Arachidicoccus terrestris: one gene and its partners. The protein of the gene in region 2 binds, or shares a complex with, the protein of the main gene of each other region. Links are inferred from orthologs where the notes say so. Each region holds a gene or a part of one and is shown on either strand. Other genes may lie near its edges.

What was found.
Region 1: pnp (region 2) and rny share a complex: the UniProt entries of both Bacillus subtilis proteins name them as parts of the possible RNA degradosome complex. The link is inferred for Arachidicoccus terrestris from one-to-one orthologs.
Region 3: pnp (region 2) and pfkA share a complex: the UniProt entries of both Bacillus subtilis proteins name them as parts of the possible RNA degradosome complex. The link is inferred for Arachidicoccus terrestris from one-to-one orthologs.

The regions. Positions count from the first base shown.
Region 1 is NZ_CP083387.1:2,656,709-2,662,104, forward strand. Bases 1,662-4,595 are described here. They hold rny (ribonuclease Y), read left to right. Parts: upstream 1,662-2,311; coding sequence 2,312-3,880; downstream 3,881-4,595. Other genes in these bases: K9M52_RS10300 (ABC transporter permease), read left to right, coding at 1,662-2,134; typA (translational GTPase TypA), read left to right, coding at 4,131-4,595. Also shown: K9M52_RS10290 (exo-beta-N-acetylmuramidase NamZ family protein), read right to left, coding at 1-270; K9M52_RS10295 (hypothetical protein), read left to right, coding at 419-766; more of K9M52_RS10300, read left to right, coding at 869-1,661; more of typA, read left to right, coding at 4,596-5,396. UniProt on the Bacillus subtilis protein: Endoribonuclease that initiates mRNA decay. Initiates the decay of all SAM-dependent riboswitches, such as yitJ riboswitch. Involved in processing of the gapA operon mRNA, it cleaves between cggR and gapA.
Region 2 is NZ_CP083387.1:831,659-837,059, reverse strand. What follows is about bases 831-3,769. They hold pnp (polyribonucleotide nucleotidyltransferase), read left to right. Parts: upstream 831-1,156; coding sequence 1,157-3,382; downstream 3,383-3,769. Other genes in these bases: rpsO (30S ribosomal protein S15), read left to right, coding at 831-981. Also shown: 23S rRNA (uracil(1939)-C(5))-methyltransferase RlmD, read right to left, coding at 1-495; more of rpsO, read left to right, coding at 709-830; K9M52_RS03285 (hypothetical protein), read right to left, coding at 3,811-4,266; K9M52_RS03280 (DinB family protein), read right to left, coding at 4,602-5,084; K9M52_RS03275 (arylsulfatase), read left to right, coding at 5,373-5,401. UniProt on the Bacillus subtilis protein: Involved in mRNA degradation. Catalyzes the phosphorolysis of single-stranded polyribonucleotides processively in the 3'- to 5'-direction. Necessary for competence development in Bacillus subtilis.
Region 3 is NZ_CP083387.1:3,495,298-3,500,679, forward strand. What follows is about bases 1,662-4,581. They hold pfkA (6-phosphofructokinase), read left to right. Parts: upstream 1,662-2,589; coding sequence 2,590-3,573; downstream 3,574-4,581. Other genes in these bases: K9M52_RS13645 (hypothetical protein), read right to left, coding at 1,662-1,908; pyk (pyruvate kinase), read left to right, coding at 3,701-4,581. Also shown: K9M52_RS13635 (hypothetical protein), read right to left, coding at 1-137; K9M52_RS13640 (nucleoside recognition domain-containing protein), read right to left, coding at 322-1,554; more of K9M52_RS13645, read right to left, coding at 1,651-1,661; more of pyk, read left to right, coding at 4,582-5,200; K9M52_RS13660 (hypothetical protein), read right to left, coding at 5,325-5,382. UniProt on the Bacillus subtilis protein: Catalyzes the phosphorylation of D-fructose 6-phosphate to fructose 1,6-bisphosphate by ATP, the first committing step of glycolysis.

The DNA.
Region 1 (5,396 bases), 1.8 Mb from region 2 along the record:
TGCTAGTAGACTGTCTACCAGAGATTCTCCGCCAATAATAGAAGAGGGGTTGGCCAGAATAGCCACACGCTTGCCTTTCAGCAGGGGCAGATACCGTGCTGTCTGGTCTGCTCCGGTAATGATGGACTTGCTGCCGCCGGTCCCGTTGGTTTCATCCGGATGTGCAAGAGATTGAGCATGAAGGCCGGATGTGAATAAGGGGTTTATCAAAAAAAAGCCCAGACAGAGAAGGATATTTGCAATAGGTAACCGCGAGGTATTTTTCATCATTTTACTTTTGTTTTGCGTTGACTAAAATTAATGAATACTTCCCATATATCACCTTTTAGGCGGTCTAAGCTGGGAGAGGACAAAAAGACCAGATCTTCCAAAAGTGCTAATTGGCGAGGATATAGTGATTTGCCCTAACTTTGCCATTATGAATATACAAGACGATTTAATACAAAGATGGTGGCAGTTGGAGCAGCGGTTAACAGAAAAGTTTGGTAAAAAGCCCGATCTTGAATCTATATTATTTTTAATAGGACTACAGGAAACCGGATTTATACAGGAGAATATCTCTAAAGAACAAAAGCAGGATCTGATGCATGTAGCACTATGTACGGTACTGATGCCCAGCGGGTACTATGAACTGGACCATACTGATAAAGACGGCTGGCCGCACTTTAGACAGCTCAAAGAGCATACGGCACAGCCACTGATCGAACAGGAGAATCTCCTGAAAGATCATGTGTTGTTCTATTTTCAAAATGAGGGATTGATCTAGTGCCGGTTTGCGTCCAAGGAGCAGGAATCACCACTCAAATAACGGATTTTCCTTTCTTCTAAAAAAATAGGGCAATTTGTAACGACCGCTTATCTTTATCCAATGGTGCTGACTGATTCATTTAAACTGGCCTTTCAGACGGTTAAAAGCAATAAGCTGCGAACCGGCATTACGGTGACTATTATTGCCTTGGGCATCATGGCTTTAATCGGTATCGTAACTTCCACCACGGCTATTAAAGATAAGATGCGCTCCAGCTTTTCGTCCATGGGGGCCAATGGCTTTACCATAACCTATAAGGATAGGGCGCGCTTTGGCAACCAAGTCAAGGAAAAGTCCGATGATGGTAAGCTGCATAAAAAATCTAATCTGGATAAGCCCATTAGTCTGCAGGAAGCGGAGTTGTTTAAATCAATCTTTAAATTTCCAGCAGTCGTGAGTATCGCGCTTGATGCACAGGGCAGTGCGGAACTACACTATAAAAATATTAAGACCAACCCTAACGTAGGGGTGAGCGGCGGAGACGAAAACTATTTGACTGTCAATGGATTTACGGTAGCTTTCGGTAGAAACCTCAATACCGCTGATGTACGGTCCGGACGAAATGTCTGTCTGCTGGGCAATGATGTAGCCAATAAACTTTTTGGCGGGAGGCCGGCAGCTGCCCTGGATAAAACAATCTTGGTCGGGAGCAGACCTTACCGGGTGATCGGCGTTTTGGCGGCTAAAGGGTCCGGCTCCAGGGGCAGCCAGGATAACTTTATTCTGACCTCTTATAATAATATCAGAAGAGCAAGATTAAGTGCGGCCAACTCATTTTCAATGGGAATTGCTTCCAACAATGTTCAGCAGGTCAATCAAGCCGCTGAGCAGGCCTTGGCTACTTTCAGGAGGGTCAGAAAATTGCAGCCCAATGAAGCAGATAATTTTGTCATCAATAAAAGTGATGAGCTGGCGGAAAGGCTGATCGGGTCGCTGGGCGACATTGAAGGCGGTGCAGTTGCCATTGGGTTTATTACGCTGGTAGGCGCTGCCATCGGCCTGACCAATATTATGTTGGTAGCTGTTAGTGAAAGAACCAAAGAAATTGGCCTGGTAAAGGCTATCGGAGGCAAAAGAAAAGATATTCGCCGGCAATTCCTGTTCGAATCTACAATTATTAGCCTTTTGGGTGCATTGATCGGGATCGTATTAGGTATTCTGGTCGGTAATCTGTTTGCTGCATTTATGCAAACGGGGTTTGTTGTGCCTTGGGGCTGGGTGACCCTGGGGGTGATTGTCTGCTCTGCCGTGGGGCTTTTAGCCGGATTATATCCTGCAATAAAGGCCTCTCGTTTGAACCCGATCCAGGCATTACGCTATGAATAAGGCCCTTGTGGCCATAAGTCAGACTTAACATTTTCGGTTCAGTTGCCTTTAAATGGAAATTTACTCTTAACTTCTTGCTTATTTTCTAATTACCTTTTGTTATCTTCGTGGGTTATTAGCCTAAGCTAATTAGCTTTGGGTCACCTTTTATTTAACAAAAACTTCAATCAAAATAAAATGACGTCGGAATTGATATTTGAGGCTATCGTAGCCATCGTTGGCGTGGTAGTGGGAATTATAGCAGGTAAATTTATTTTTGCAAAAGACAACCGCAGACAATTAGAAGAAGCAGAAAACAAGGCTAAGGGTATTGTAAAAGAAGCACATTTGCGTGCAGAAACCATCAAGAAAGAAAAGCAGCTCGAAGCAAAAGAAAAATTTGTTCAGTTAAAAGCGGAGCATGATAAAGAAATCCTGGAAAGAAACAAAAAGATCGGTGATATTGAAAATAAAATCAAACAGAAAGAAAATTCTATTAATCAAAAAGAAAACTCACTGGATCGCCAGATAAAAGAAAATAACGTGATCAAGGACAATCTGAATAAACAGATTGAAGTGGTCAATTTAAAGCGTACTGAACTTGAGAAACACCAGGAGGAACATATTCGCAGGCTGGAAAAGATTTCTAATCTTTCTTCAGAAGAAGCCAAAGCGCAACTTATTGAGAATCTGAAAAGTGAAGCCAGGACCCAGGCCCTCGGGTTACAGCAGGATATTATTGAAGAAGCCAAGCAAAAAGCGAATAAGGAAGCACGCAAAATTATTATTCAGTCTATCCAGCGCACAGCCGCTGAGCAGACCATTGAAAATACCGTCACCGTATTCAATCTGGAAACAGACGAGGTCAAAGGTCAGATCATTGGTCGGGAAGGGCGTAATATCCGTGCTATCGAAGCGGCGACCGGTGTGGATCTGATCGTAGATGATACGCCAGAGGCCGTTATTCTGTCCAGCTTCGATCCTTTGCGTAGAGAAATTGCCCGCCTTTCCTTACAGCGCCTGGTGTCCGATGGCCGTATTCACCCCGCCAGAATTGAAGAGGTGGTTGAGAAGACCCGCCGTCAGCTGGAAGAACAGGTGATGGAGATCGGAGAAAGAACGATTATCGAGTTAGGTATCCACGGATTACACAAAGAACTTGTCAGAATCGTCGGTAAAATGCGCTTTAGGTCTTCCTATGGTCAAAACTTGCTGATGCACAGCCGGGAAACGGCAAACCTTTGCGGTATTATGGCCTCAGAGCTGGGGTTAAATCCTAAGCTGGCTAAAAGAGCCGGGTTATTGCACGACATTGGTAAAGTGCCGGACGAAGAAACAGAATTAAGCCATGCGCTTTTAGGGGCGAAACTGGCTGAAAAATATGGCGAGAATCCAGCTGTTGTGAACGCCATTGGCGCCCACCATGATGAAATGGAAATGCTGTATGTCATCTCCCCCATTATTCAGGCCTGTGATGCCATCAGCGGTGCCAGACCCGGTGCCCGTCGTGAGATCATGCAGCAATATATTCAGCGTATCAAAGATCTGGAATCTCTGGCTCAGGGCTATACCGGCGTGGAAAAAGCCTATGCCATCCAGGCGGGCCGTGAACTTCGCGTAATTGTTGAGGCCGATAAAGTAACGGACGAAGACTCCAATAAGCTTAGTTTTGAAATTGCGCAGAAGATACAGACAGAAATGACCTATCCGGGCCAGATCAAAGTGACAGTCATCCGCGAAAAAAGAGCAGTGAATGTTGCCAGATAAGGCAGTAAATCAATAAGTTGCATGGCCTTTCTGTAAGTTATAGAATCATAATAATAAGCCCTTCCGGTTTTGTTTCAAAATCAGAAGGGCTTTTTTCTGCAAACAATACTGGTTGACAACTGAGCCCTACGAGGTAATATACGCTCCCTTTCTATGTTATTTTGCCATTAACACATACAAAACCTTATCCTTTAATACTGATTGAGCCAATTATTTAGTACCTTTGCGCCCTTAATATAAAATTATTTTAATGGACATCAGAAACATTGCCATAATTGCGCACGTTGACCACGGTAAAACCACACTGGTAGACAAGATCTTGCATACGACAAAAGTATTTCGCGAGAACCAGGAATCAGGTGAACTGATCATGGACAATAACGATCTGGAACGAGAAAGAGGGATTACCATTTTTAGCAAAAACGCTGCAGTTAATTATAAAGGCATTAAAATTAACGTTATCGATACACCGGGCCACTCTGACTTTGGCGGTGAGGTCGAAAGAGTCCTGAAAATGGCAGACGGCGTTATATTACTGGTGGATGCTTTTGAAGGTCCAATGCCACAGACCAGATTTGTATTGCAGAAAGCTTTGCAACTCAACCTGAAACCTATTGTTGTTATCAATAAAGTTGACAAACCGAACTGCCGCCCCGATGAGGTACATGATGCAGTATTTGAACTGTTCTTTAATCTGGATGCAACAGAGGAGCAGCTTGACTTTCCTACTTACTATGGTAGTGGCAAGAACGGTTGGTTCAATGATTCGCTTACTGAGATCGAAGGTATCGAGCCACTGATGGACGGTATTCTTAAACACGTTCCGGAGCCCGTTGTTAACGAAGGCCCACTGCAGATGCAGATCACTTCCCTGGATTATTCTTCTTTCCTGGGTCGGATCGCTGTAGGTAAAGTAACCAGGGGTTCGATCAAAGAATCTCAGCAGATCGCGCTGGTACAGGCAGACGGCTCGGTCAAAAAATCAAAAGTAAAAGAACTTTATGTGTTTGAAGGTATGGGTAAACGGCGCGCTGAAGAAGTCGTAGCCGGAGATCTCTGCGCGGTTGTCGGACTGGAAGATTTTAATATTGGTGACACCATTTGTGACGCTGAGGTACCCGAACCATTACCCGTTATTGCTGTGGATGAACCTACCATGAGCATGCTATTTTCCATTAACACGTCTCCGTTCTTTGGCAAAGAAGGTAAGTTTGTCACTTCCAGGCATCTTAGAGACCGTCTGATGAAAGAAACAGAGAAAAACCTAGCCTTGAAAGTTGAGGATACAGACAGTGCGGATAGCTTCCTGGTATACGGTAGAGGGATACTTCACCTGGGCGTGCTTATCGAGACCATGCGCAGGGAAGGGTATGAACTGACGGTAGGACAACCGCAGGTATTGGTGAAAACAATAGATGGCAAAAAGAACGAACCTTATGAAAACCTGGTAGTAGACGTACCGGCAGATTTCAGCGGGAAAGTAATTGATCTGGTTACACAGCGTAAAGGAGAAATG
Region 2 (5,401 bases):
ACCTTTATCGGCGGTAGGGTCAAAAGACTGACCGGCTTCTTTAATGGCCAGCATGTCCTCAGTCGAGATATATTTTTTTGTGGAATAGGTATATTCCATCTTATTGCGGTAAGAAGTGGTCTGGTCACAGCCGATAATAGGCGCAATTTCCGGGAAGACCAGTTTGCCGATCCGCTCGAAATTGTCTTGTACCTGCTTTCTCTTGTAAAAGAGTTGCTTCTCATAAGGAAGTGATTGCCAGGCACAACCGCCGCAGATCCCAAAATGGTCACAAAAAGGCTGGATCCTGTCCGTAGAGTAGCTTTTGAACCTGACCGGGAAGCCTTCGGCCCAGTCCTTCTTGTTTTTAGTCAGCTGTACATCCAGCCGGTCACCGGGGATGCAGTTTTCAATGAAAATGACCTTACCCTCATTTTTGCCAATGGCTTTGCCGCCAGCGGCATAATCAAGGGCGAGGATGTCTTCCAGAACGATTTTTGGGCGTTTTTTTCTCACGTTGCAAAGATAATGGATGATCGGGCAAAACCTGCCCTGTAACGAAGGCAATTTTGTTAGTAAATCGCTTATTTTTGGCCTATAATACAAAAAATAATCAATTAACGCGGCTGGTCTCGCTAAAATTATTTTACAATATAAATAATTAGCTGTACTTTTGCGTTCGAATAATAAAGAAGAAAATTTTAAAAAGAGGTTTAAAAACAGATTTTAATGTCTTATTTAACAAAAGAAAAAACAGCAGCAATCTTTGCTAAATACGGTGGAAACGCCGCTAACTCCGGCTCTATCGAAGGCCAGGTAGCCCTTTTAACTGAGCGCATTCTGGGAATTTCCGCTCACCTGAAAGAAAACAAAAAAGATTTCTCCTCTCAGCGTGGTTTAATGAAAATGGTTGGCCAGCGTAAACGTCTGCTTGCTTACATGCAGAAACACAATTTACAAGGTTACCGTACGCTCATTGAGCAGTTAGGATTGAGAAAATAATTTATATAGTGATCTACACTGGCTATTCCCAACGTACAGTTTCATGTTAGTTGGGAATAGTTTTTTGTAGCGCACTGTTATTCAGTCAACCCGTATAGGAGATTCTACGTGCTAAATTCGAGTTCCCACCTTTATATTACAGGCACGACTCCCTTACAAATTCAAAAAAATATTTATGTTAACACAACCACTAAGTGTTTCATTTGACCTGGGAGAAGGCCGCGAGGTGTTCATTGAAACAGGCAAACTGGCCAGACAGGCCGATGGCGCCGTTACAATCCGCCAGGGAAACAATATCATTCTGGCTACCGTCGTTGCTAGCCAAGAGCCCAGAGAAGGGCAGTCCTTTTTTCCATTAAGCGTTGATTACCAAGAAAAATTTGCATCTGCTGGTCGTATTCCAGGCTCTTTTTTCAAAAGAGAAGGGCGCCTGAACGATTATGAGATCCTGATCAGCCGCCTGGTTGACCGTGCATTGAGACCTTTGTTTCCGGAAGACTATTTCTGTGATGTGCAGGTTTTGATCACACTGGTGTCCAGCGATGAGCAAATCATGCCGGACGCGCTGGCCTGTCTGGCTGCCTCTGCGGCGCTGGCCGTTTCTGATATTCCGGTAAAAGAAATTATCTCTGAAGTACGTGTGGCACGTATCGATGGTAAATTCGTCGTAAACCCAAGCCGCTCTGCCGTTGAGAACGCAGATGTAAACCTGATTATCGCCGCTACGGAGAAAAACCTGATGATGGTGGAAGGGGAAAGCAAAGAATGCAGCGAAGAAGATCTGATTGAGGCATTAGGCGTTGCACATGAAGCGATCCGCGTTCAGATCAAAGCGCAGGAAAAACTGCGTGAACTGAAAGGCATTACTGGTAAAAGAGAATACACCAAGCCGGAACAGGACGAAGCACTGAAAGCAAAAGTTGCCGCATTTGCGACCGATAAGATCAATGAAATCTCCCGTGGTAAAACGGCCAAGCATGAAAGAAGTGAAGCTTTCAAAGCATTAAAAGATGCACTGGTGGAAAGCCTGGGAGAAGACGCTGAAGAGCTGACCGTCAAACTGGCAAAAAAATACTATGAAGACCTGCAATGGGAGCTGGTGCGTAATATGATGCTTGATGAGCGTATCCGTCTGGATGGCCGTCAGCTGGATGAAGTCCGCCCCCTGGCTATGGAAATTGACCCATTGCCAACCCCACACGGTTCTGCCCTGTTCACCAGAGGAGAAACCCAGTCTCTTTCTACCGTTACGCTGGGTACACCGCTGGATGAGTTGCTGATTGAAACAGCTGCTACCTCAAATTACTCTAAATTTTATTTACATTATAATTTCCCTCCATTCTCTACCGGCGAAACCAGGCCTATGCGTGGTCCGGGCAGAAGAGAAGTGGGTCATGGTAACCTGGCGATGCGTAGCCTGAAACAGATGATCCCAACGGGTGATTATCCTTATACAATCCGTATTATCAGTGATATTCTGGAATCTAACGGTTCTTCTTCCATGGCTACAGTTTGTGCGGGTTCTCTGGCACTGATGGATGCAGGTGTTCCTGTTCCCAAACATGTGGGCGGTATCGCGATGGGACTGATCACAAGAGAAGATGGAAAATACGCCATTCTTTCCGATATCTTAGGTGATGAAGATCATCTGGGAGATATGGATTTCAAAGTAACAGGTACAAGAGACGGCATTTGCGGTGTTCAGATGGATATCAAAGTAGACGGCCTGAGCATGGACGTTATGCGTGAAGCGTTACTGCAGGCAAAAGCCGGCAGACTGCATATTCTGGATGCGATGTATAACTGTATTGAGAAAGCCCATGACGATGTGAAGCCTCATGCACCGAGAATGGTGAAGATTATCATCGATAAGGAATTTATCGGTGCGGTGATCGGACCAGGCGGTAAAGTCATTCAGGAATTACAGAAAGAAACGGGTACCACGATCAATATTGAAGAAGTAAATGATAAAGGTGAGGTTAGCATCTTCTCTAATGATAAGGATGGTGTGAACAGAGCACTGGAAGTGATCAAAGGTATCATTGCTGTACCTGAAGTAGGAACAGTTTACGAAGGTACTGTCAAAGGTGTAAAAGAGTTCGGTGCGTTTGTTGAATTCCTGCCTAAGAAAGAAGGTTTGCTGCATATCAGTGAAATCAGCTGGAAACGCCTTGAATCTATGGAAGGTGTCTTCCAGGATGGCGAAAAAGTCCAGGTAAAACTGATCGCTGTAGACCCGAAGACCGGTAAATATAAATTAAGTCACAAGGCGCTTCAGCCCCGACCTGAAGGCATGTCCGAACGCCCTGAGCGTTCTGACCGTCCGGAAAGAAGGGACCGTCCCGACAGAAGAGATGGACAGCACTCAAGAAACGGTGACAGAAATCATAGAAACGACTAGGATTTAATCCTGTCGACAAAGGCCATGTTCGCTGTCAGACGCAGTAAACATGGCCTTTTTTGATGAAAATATTTCTATTGTAAATAATTTGGCGGTACAAAAAATGCCGTTTATATTTGCACTCCCAAAAGGGGCAATTGCCCGATAGTATAATGGTAGTACGACGGTTTTTGGTGCCGTTTGTCTAGGTTCGAATCCTGGTCGGGCAACAAAAAAAGAGACTTGAAGTCTCTTTTTTTATGCCATTGAGCGCCGGAGAAAGATAGTCCAGGATCAACGCAAAGTCCAGCCGGAAAACAGAATTAAAAATAAAACACCCAGCAACTGAATAATATTTCAGTCTAACGGGGTGTTTTATTTTAAAAGAATGCCTCTCAGTCTGGAAACGGCATAGCCTGATTTAGCAATCAAAACCTGAAGAATTTTAGCTATTGAGTGGCGGGAGCCAGCGACAGGGTATCCAAACGCACGTCAAAACTATAGGTGGCAAGAAGTGTAAAGATGTGGTCATCTTTAACAGAACAGCGCTTGAATAAATCTCCGGAAAAGACAATCGCAATCGGCTCCATATCTGGGGATGCTACTTTGTCCTCCAATCCCTCTTTTGTGATCAGCTCCTCTACGGCTTTGGTATTGCAGATTATGCCTGTATAATAAGGAATTACTTCTTCAGGCTGACTAACATGGATTTTCCAAGTGGTCTTATTATTCAAAATTGTCCTGAAAAGTGATCCACTTTTATTCGAGACACTGGTAATAACGGTGCTTCCGCATCCACAATCCTTCCGGGCTTCTTTTTTACATCCACCAACAGAAAAAAAGAACACTAAAGCCAAAAATGACCCAAAAGTAAAACATACATGAGAAAGGTAAGATCGTTTCATAAGACGTAAGTAGTTAGAGGTCAAATAATTATTTTAAAGTAAAATGCGCTTTTATTATTTTAAAATAGGGTACACCGTAATGTAATCAACCTCACAAATTTTTGGGTATCTCTCCGCCCAGCAGGCATTATATAAATCATAACGTAGCTTTAAAGTAAAACGCAACAGCGAGAATTACCTGTTTTTGAAAAAGGCACCAATCTGGAAGGACTGGTTTTTCGGCGATATTCTCAAACCCGAAGCAATCTTCAACAGGTATGTCCGTTTATCAGAAGGATGATAATTCAATTTTACCTATCTGTTACGTGTTTACCGGAAATGCTTTTTTGAACAGACTATTGAATGATGTCGGTATCTACCGGTGTATAACCTAAATGTCTGCTCAGGGATAGGATTTGTCCCTTGTGATGAAATTCATGTGTTGTCACGTGTGTAAAAAGCTCAAAGGGGGACAGCGGTTTTATCGTTCCCCTGACATCCAGCCGGATTTTTTCAAACAGTGTCATCTCGTATTTTTCTATAAATGTCATCACTTCCTCGTCTATAAAACGAAACAGGGTCTCAGCTTCTTCGTTTGTCTTTACAGCCGAATACTCAGTAAAATCAATGTTCTTTTGGAGTGCACGCTTTATGATCCAGGACTGGTAAGTATTGACAATATGTACGAGTAAATTGCGAATGCTGCCGCCCAGTCCGAACGAACTATTTTCGTTGAGAAAGTCTTCATTTGAAATCGTCTGGCAATAATTCAATAGCCTCGCTCTTGAGCCCCTTATCAGATCATACTGGCGTTGTAAACAGGTGGCAGCTTCTTTCATGGCGATCGTTTTTAAAGTTCGTTTAGACACTCTAAAGTACAAAAAAAGTGCTTAGGTTTGCTGGCTCCGATTTTTTATCGGAGAGATTCACTCACAGGCTTACTGAATATACCTTAGCTTGTTAACGAACCGTTACTGCTTTTTCCTTCCTGCGACAAAGACTTATATTTACAGAGCTGTTCTTTTTTGATCCGTTGGAGAAGGCGATTGCAGGGGATGTTTGTTGCGCGGATGATGAATGTTGAGGAGCTTCTATTTCAAGATTGTTCGATTTTCAATATTAGAAAAATGATGAAAAATAAGATGCTGGCTGTTGC
Region 3 (5,382 bases), 2.7 Mb from region 2 along the record:
TCTGAGGACTTGACATTAAAAACAGAAGTCAGAGCCTGGGGATCGTCTGGGTAAACTGGGTCGTTATCTTTGCTACAGCTAAACAGTACCACGCTGGCACAGAGTATGGCCGCTATGGAAAATAAAGTCCTTTTCATAAAAGTGTTATTTAATGGTTAATGTACTTATTTTATTGAATCCGTTAAAATTGCCCAAACCCGTAATTTTCCAGGACGTCCGTCAATATGGGGCATTAATCATGCCTAAATTTCTGATTGTCTGGATTTTTCATCGATCTATCGATTACCTTTTGGATGTTATTTATTTACAAAAGATTAATGGTTAGTGAAAAAATATATAACCTATTGCGATCGCTCCGAGCACACCCAGGATGTCCGCTGCCAGCCCCACCCAGACCGCATATCTGACCTTTTTAATGCCCACACTACCAAAATACAGGGCAATAATGTAAAAAGTTGTGTCAGCTGAGCCGTTAAAGGTACAGGCCAGCTTCCCGACAAAACTGTCCGGTCCGAAAGTTTGCATCGTATCAATCATCAGCCCTCTGGCGCCGCTGCCGCTAAATGGTTTCATGATGGCAACAGGCAGGGAAGGTACAAAGTCCGTATTAAAGCCGATCGCATGAATGATATAGCCGATACCATCTGTCAGGTAGCCCAGTGCTCCACAATCCCTGAATACCCTGATTGCGACCAGCATACCGACTAAATAGGGAATGATCTTTACGACGATGACCCAGCCTTCTTTAGCCCCATCAATAAATGTATCGAAGACCGAAACCTTTTTATAGGCTCCTGCTATAATGATTAAAATGATTACTAACAACAGCACCAGGCTGCCGGCGATTTTACTAAATACTTCTTTGCCCGCCGTACTCATCGTCCCTACTCCGATCAATAGTCCGACAATAAGTGCAAATATGCCAAGCAGCCAGCCAATCAGTACAAAATCCCATTTAATTTTTTGTTTGAGACCAGTAACTAAGATTGCCATAAGTGTTGTAAAAACCGTACCTAATACACAAGGTATAAATATACTGGCGGCTTCCTGGGAGCCGGCAGCCAATCGGTAAGCAATAATTGACAGGGGTATCAATGTAAGCCCACTGGTATGTAATACCAAAAACATGATCTGGGCATCACTGGCTACGTCTTTTTTAGGATTGAGTTCTTGCAGGCTTTCCATGGCTTTTAAGCCGAACGGCGTTGCGGCGTTATCCAGCCCCAGCATATTGGCTGAGAAATTCATCACCATTTCTCCCATAGCCGGATGATTTTGCGGCACCTCAGGGAATAAACGACGCATAAAAGGGTTTAATATCCTGGCGAGTCTGGCTATCGCGCCTGCCTTTTCTGCGATTTTCATAAGTCCAAGGAAGAAAACCATAGTACCTGCCAGCGGGAAAGCCACCTGTGTGACAGAAGTCGTGGCACTATCAAAGATGCCATCAGTTAACCTCTTGAAGATCTCGATGTCTCCCAGAAAGAAGAATTTGATCAGCGCTATCACAAATGCAATGACAAAAAAGGCTATCCAGACAATGTTTAAAGCCATGTATGCTGCTTAAGTTATTGATTTTGTAAAAATAGTGGATTTATAAGGTAAGCCAAAAATGAATTCGACTATTTACATCGTCGGTAAAGCTACTGGCTACATTTTGTCCTTTTCCTTGTTTTTGAGGTAGTTTTTGCGTAGTTGATTTACATTAATGAGTATTGCGATCACAAATACAGCCAATACCAAAAAGAATTTATCCGAATATCGCTGGCCCTCATGGTAAAGAAACATCATAAAAATGCAGATTGCACCGATTAAAAGCATAAGCCAGCAATAAATATTGCTATGGGTCACTTTCTCAATTCTTTCCTTGAGGTCGAATGGTTGCTCCGTGTGCGGATCTGTAGACATACGATTCTATATTTTTAAATCAGTTATTTTGCGTGTGCTTCATTGAGGCTCCAATAGTTGCAGAAATACGCACGGAAATCCACAATTTATCGAATAAAGCGCCCTAAAATACTCAATTGGCGACTCACCTGATGGTGCCGAAGACGCCTCTTTAATCGGCTGCGTTGACCCTGCTATATATTGGGTCATGCATGAGATGATCTTGAAACTTTTTTAACCGATTCCGTAAATGGTTCACTCCTTTTTATTTGGTTCAACCATATGTGAAGCTCTTTGCGGTCAAATATAATCAATATATTGGAATTTAAGCGGTTAGCAGTTTGATACGTTACAGGCCAGATGAGTGGCCGGCATTATTGCAAATTTAGACAAGCAACTTGTTATTGAATTTTTAACCCAGCTCCCCCCGATGGATTTTCACCGGAAATCTTCGTACCTTTTCACCTCATTTATATTGTGATGCTAACGTAGCTTTGACATTCTTGAAATGGTGCGGTGAAATCCAAAAGCCATATTAGATATTGCCGGCAACAGACAGGTACAATTCGCTGAAACGCTTTGCTAATAGGTGTTAGGCAAAAAATATAAAGATAGGTTTTCGGAAAATTATATTCCTTTTTGTACTTTCGCCTCTTGTTGGAAAATCAGCGCAAACGTTACCATATATTATAATTTTTTCAAATGTCTAAAAAAGTCAGTAAAATAGCGATTCTAACTTCCGGGGGAGATGCACCTGGAATGAATGCCACAATCAGGGCAGTTGTACGTACCGGTGTTTATATGGGACTGGAAGTGTATGGTATTATGCGGGGGTATAGCGGGATGATGGAAGATGACATCTTCCAGATGGACTCCAGAACAGTGGCAAATATCATTCAGAGAGGTGGAACTATTTTAAAGTCAGCTCGTTGCAGAGAGTTTTATACTGAACAGGGCAGACGGCAGGCTTATGAAAATCTCAAAAAAAGAGGCATTGATGGCCTGGTCGTTATTGGCGGCGACGGTAGTTTTACCGGTGCCATGAAACTACAAAATGAATTTGGGCTACCCGTAATTGGTCTTCCGGGTACAATAGATAAAGACTTATATGGTACGGATTTTACTATTGGTTTTGATACAGCCTGTAATACCGCCGTTCAGGCCATCGATAAGATCCGTGATACAGCCGATGCACATGACAGGCTTTTTATTGTAGAAGTAATGGGGCGGCATGCGGGTTATATCGCATTACATAGTGGTATTGCCACGGGCGCTGAAACGATATTGATCCCGGAGGCGGCGACCAATATCGAGGATGTAATCAGCTCTCTTTCTGAGAAGGAAAAAAGAAAAAAGCTGGTGAATATCATTGTGGTTGCAGAGGGCGACGCATTTGGGGGGGCAAACGAAGTCGCAAAGATTGTTCGTGAGCGACTCCCTAATTTTGATACCAAAGTGTCTATTTTGGGACATATCCAAAGAGGTGGATCGCCAACCTGTATCGATCGCCTAGTGGCCAGCAGAATGGGATACCATGCAGTAGAAGCCTTGATCGAAGGGAAATCCAATGTTATGGTCGGTATTATCAATAATGAGATCGTCTACACACCGTTGGAGGTTGCCATCCGCGAAAAGGATTCGGTGGACGAGAATTGGTTACGTATCGTGAAGATATTGGCTAGTTAAAAGAACTAAAAGAAAGGCGCAGCGTATCAGACTGCGCCTTTTGCTCGTACATTCTTTTTAAGGGTATCGGGCGTGTTCTTGAAAGGATGACATGTATATTTTTTAATGACAAAAACAAATGGTGAAAATGTCTAAAAACGTAGAGAAATATTTACACAAAGAAATGGATGCTGAAGCAGGGATTCTGCATAATGTTCATAAAACAAAAATAGTGGCGACTGTAGGACCGGCCTGTGAAAAATATGAACAGCTACTGGCTCTGGTAAAGGCAGGGGTAAATGTTTTTCGTTTAAACTTTTCTCATGGCAGCCATGAAAATAAAGGAGAGATCATTGACCGTATCCGTAAAATCAATGAAAAAGAACCTTATAATGTTGCGATTCTGGGTGACCTGCAGGGACCTAAGTTGCGCGTGGGGCAGATCGAGAATAATAAGCTGACGATCGCTCCGGGAGATATCCTGACTTTTACTTCCACAGAAAAGGTTGTGGGTACAAAAGAAAAAATATATGTTTCCTATCCCAATCTACATAATGATGTGAGTGTGGGAGAGAAGATCCTGATTGATGATGGTAAATTAGAAGTCGTGGTTACTGAGGTGAACAAGGACAGTGGTGATGTAAAGGTAAAGGTAACCTATGGTGGCGATTTATTGCCCAATAAAGGCGTTAACCTGCCGGATACGGAGATTTCCTTGCCGGCCATGACGCCAAAAGATATCGAGGATCTGGATTTTATTATAGCCAGGCAACTGGATTGGGTAGCATTGTCCTTTGTTCGTAAAGCAGATGATATTGTAGATCTTAAAAGGAGAGTCCAGGAACAAAACAGCAAGATCAAAGTAATGGCAAAGATCGAAATGCCTTCTGCCATGGATGATTTGCGTAACATTGTCAATGAATCCGATGGGGTGATGGTTGCCCGTGGAGATCTGGGTGTTGAATTGCCTGTGGAAAAAGTACCTATGGCACAGAGGGAAATCATCCGTAAATGCATCCACAGATCAAAACCGGTTATTGTGGCTACTCAGATGATGGAATCGATGATGGATAGGACTAAACCTAACAGGAGTGAGATTACTGATGTTGCCAATGCAGTATTGGAAGGTACGGATGCTGTTATGCTAAGTGGTGAAACGGCAATGGGTCATCATCCTGTACTGGTGGTAGAGACGATGCGTAAGATCATCATGGAAGTAGAGCGTACCGATTATTATTATGATAGGGAAGAAGATCTGAAAGTAATAGCCCATTCTCCTACCATGTTGAGTGATGCGATTTGCTATAATGCCTGTAAGATTGCCTCTGAAGTGAATGCCAATGCATTAGTGGGTATGACCCAGAGTGGCTATACCGGGTTTAGAATTTCCAGCTACCGTCCAAGAACGCCCCTGTATATTTTTACCAAAGAACAGCAACTGGTCAATCAGCTGAGCCTGAGCTGGGGGGTCCGTGCTTTTTTCTATGATGAAGAGGAAAGCCTGGATGAAATTGTCAATGACCAGATCAATATCCTTCGGGAGCGGCGTTTTATTAAATCAGGTGATATTGTGGTCAATACGGGCAGCACACCCGTAGAACTGCATTTACCAACCAATATTCTAAAGATTACCAAGGTTACCGACTAATCGACCCGGTTTAGTTTGGATATATAATCAGACAGCCTGCATACGATATCTGTATCGTATGCAGGCTGTCTGATTATATATCTGCCTTTAAGCGGCAACAAGCAATTCTCTGTTCTGGCCCCGGTCACATAAACCTTCTTTTGATAAGTTGCTCAAATTGTTGCGTGATAGGATTTTGTGTG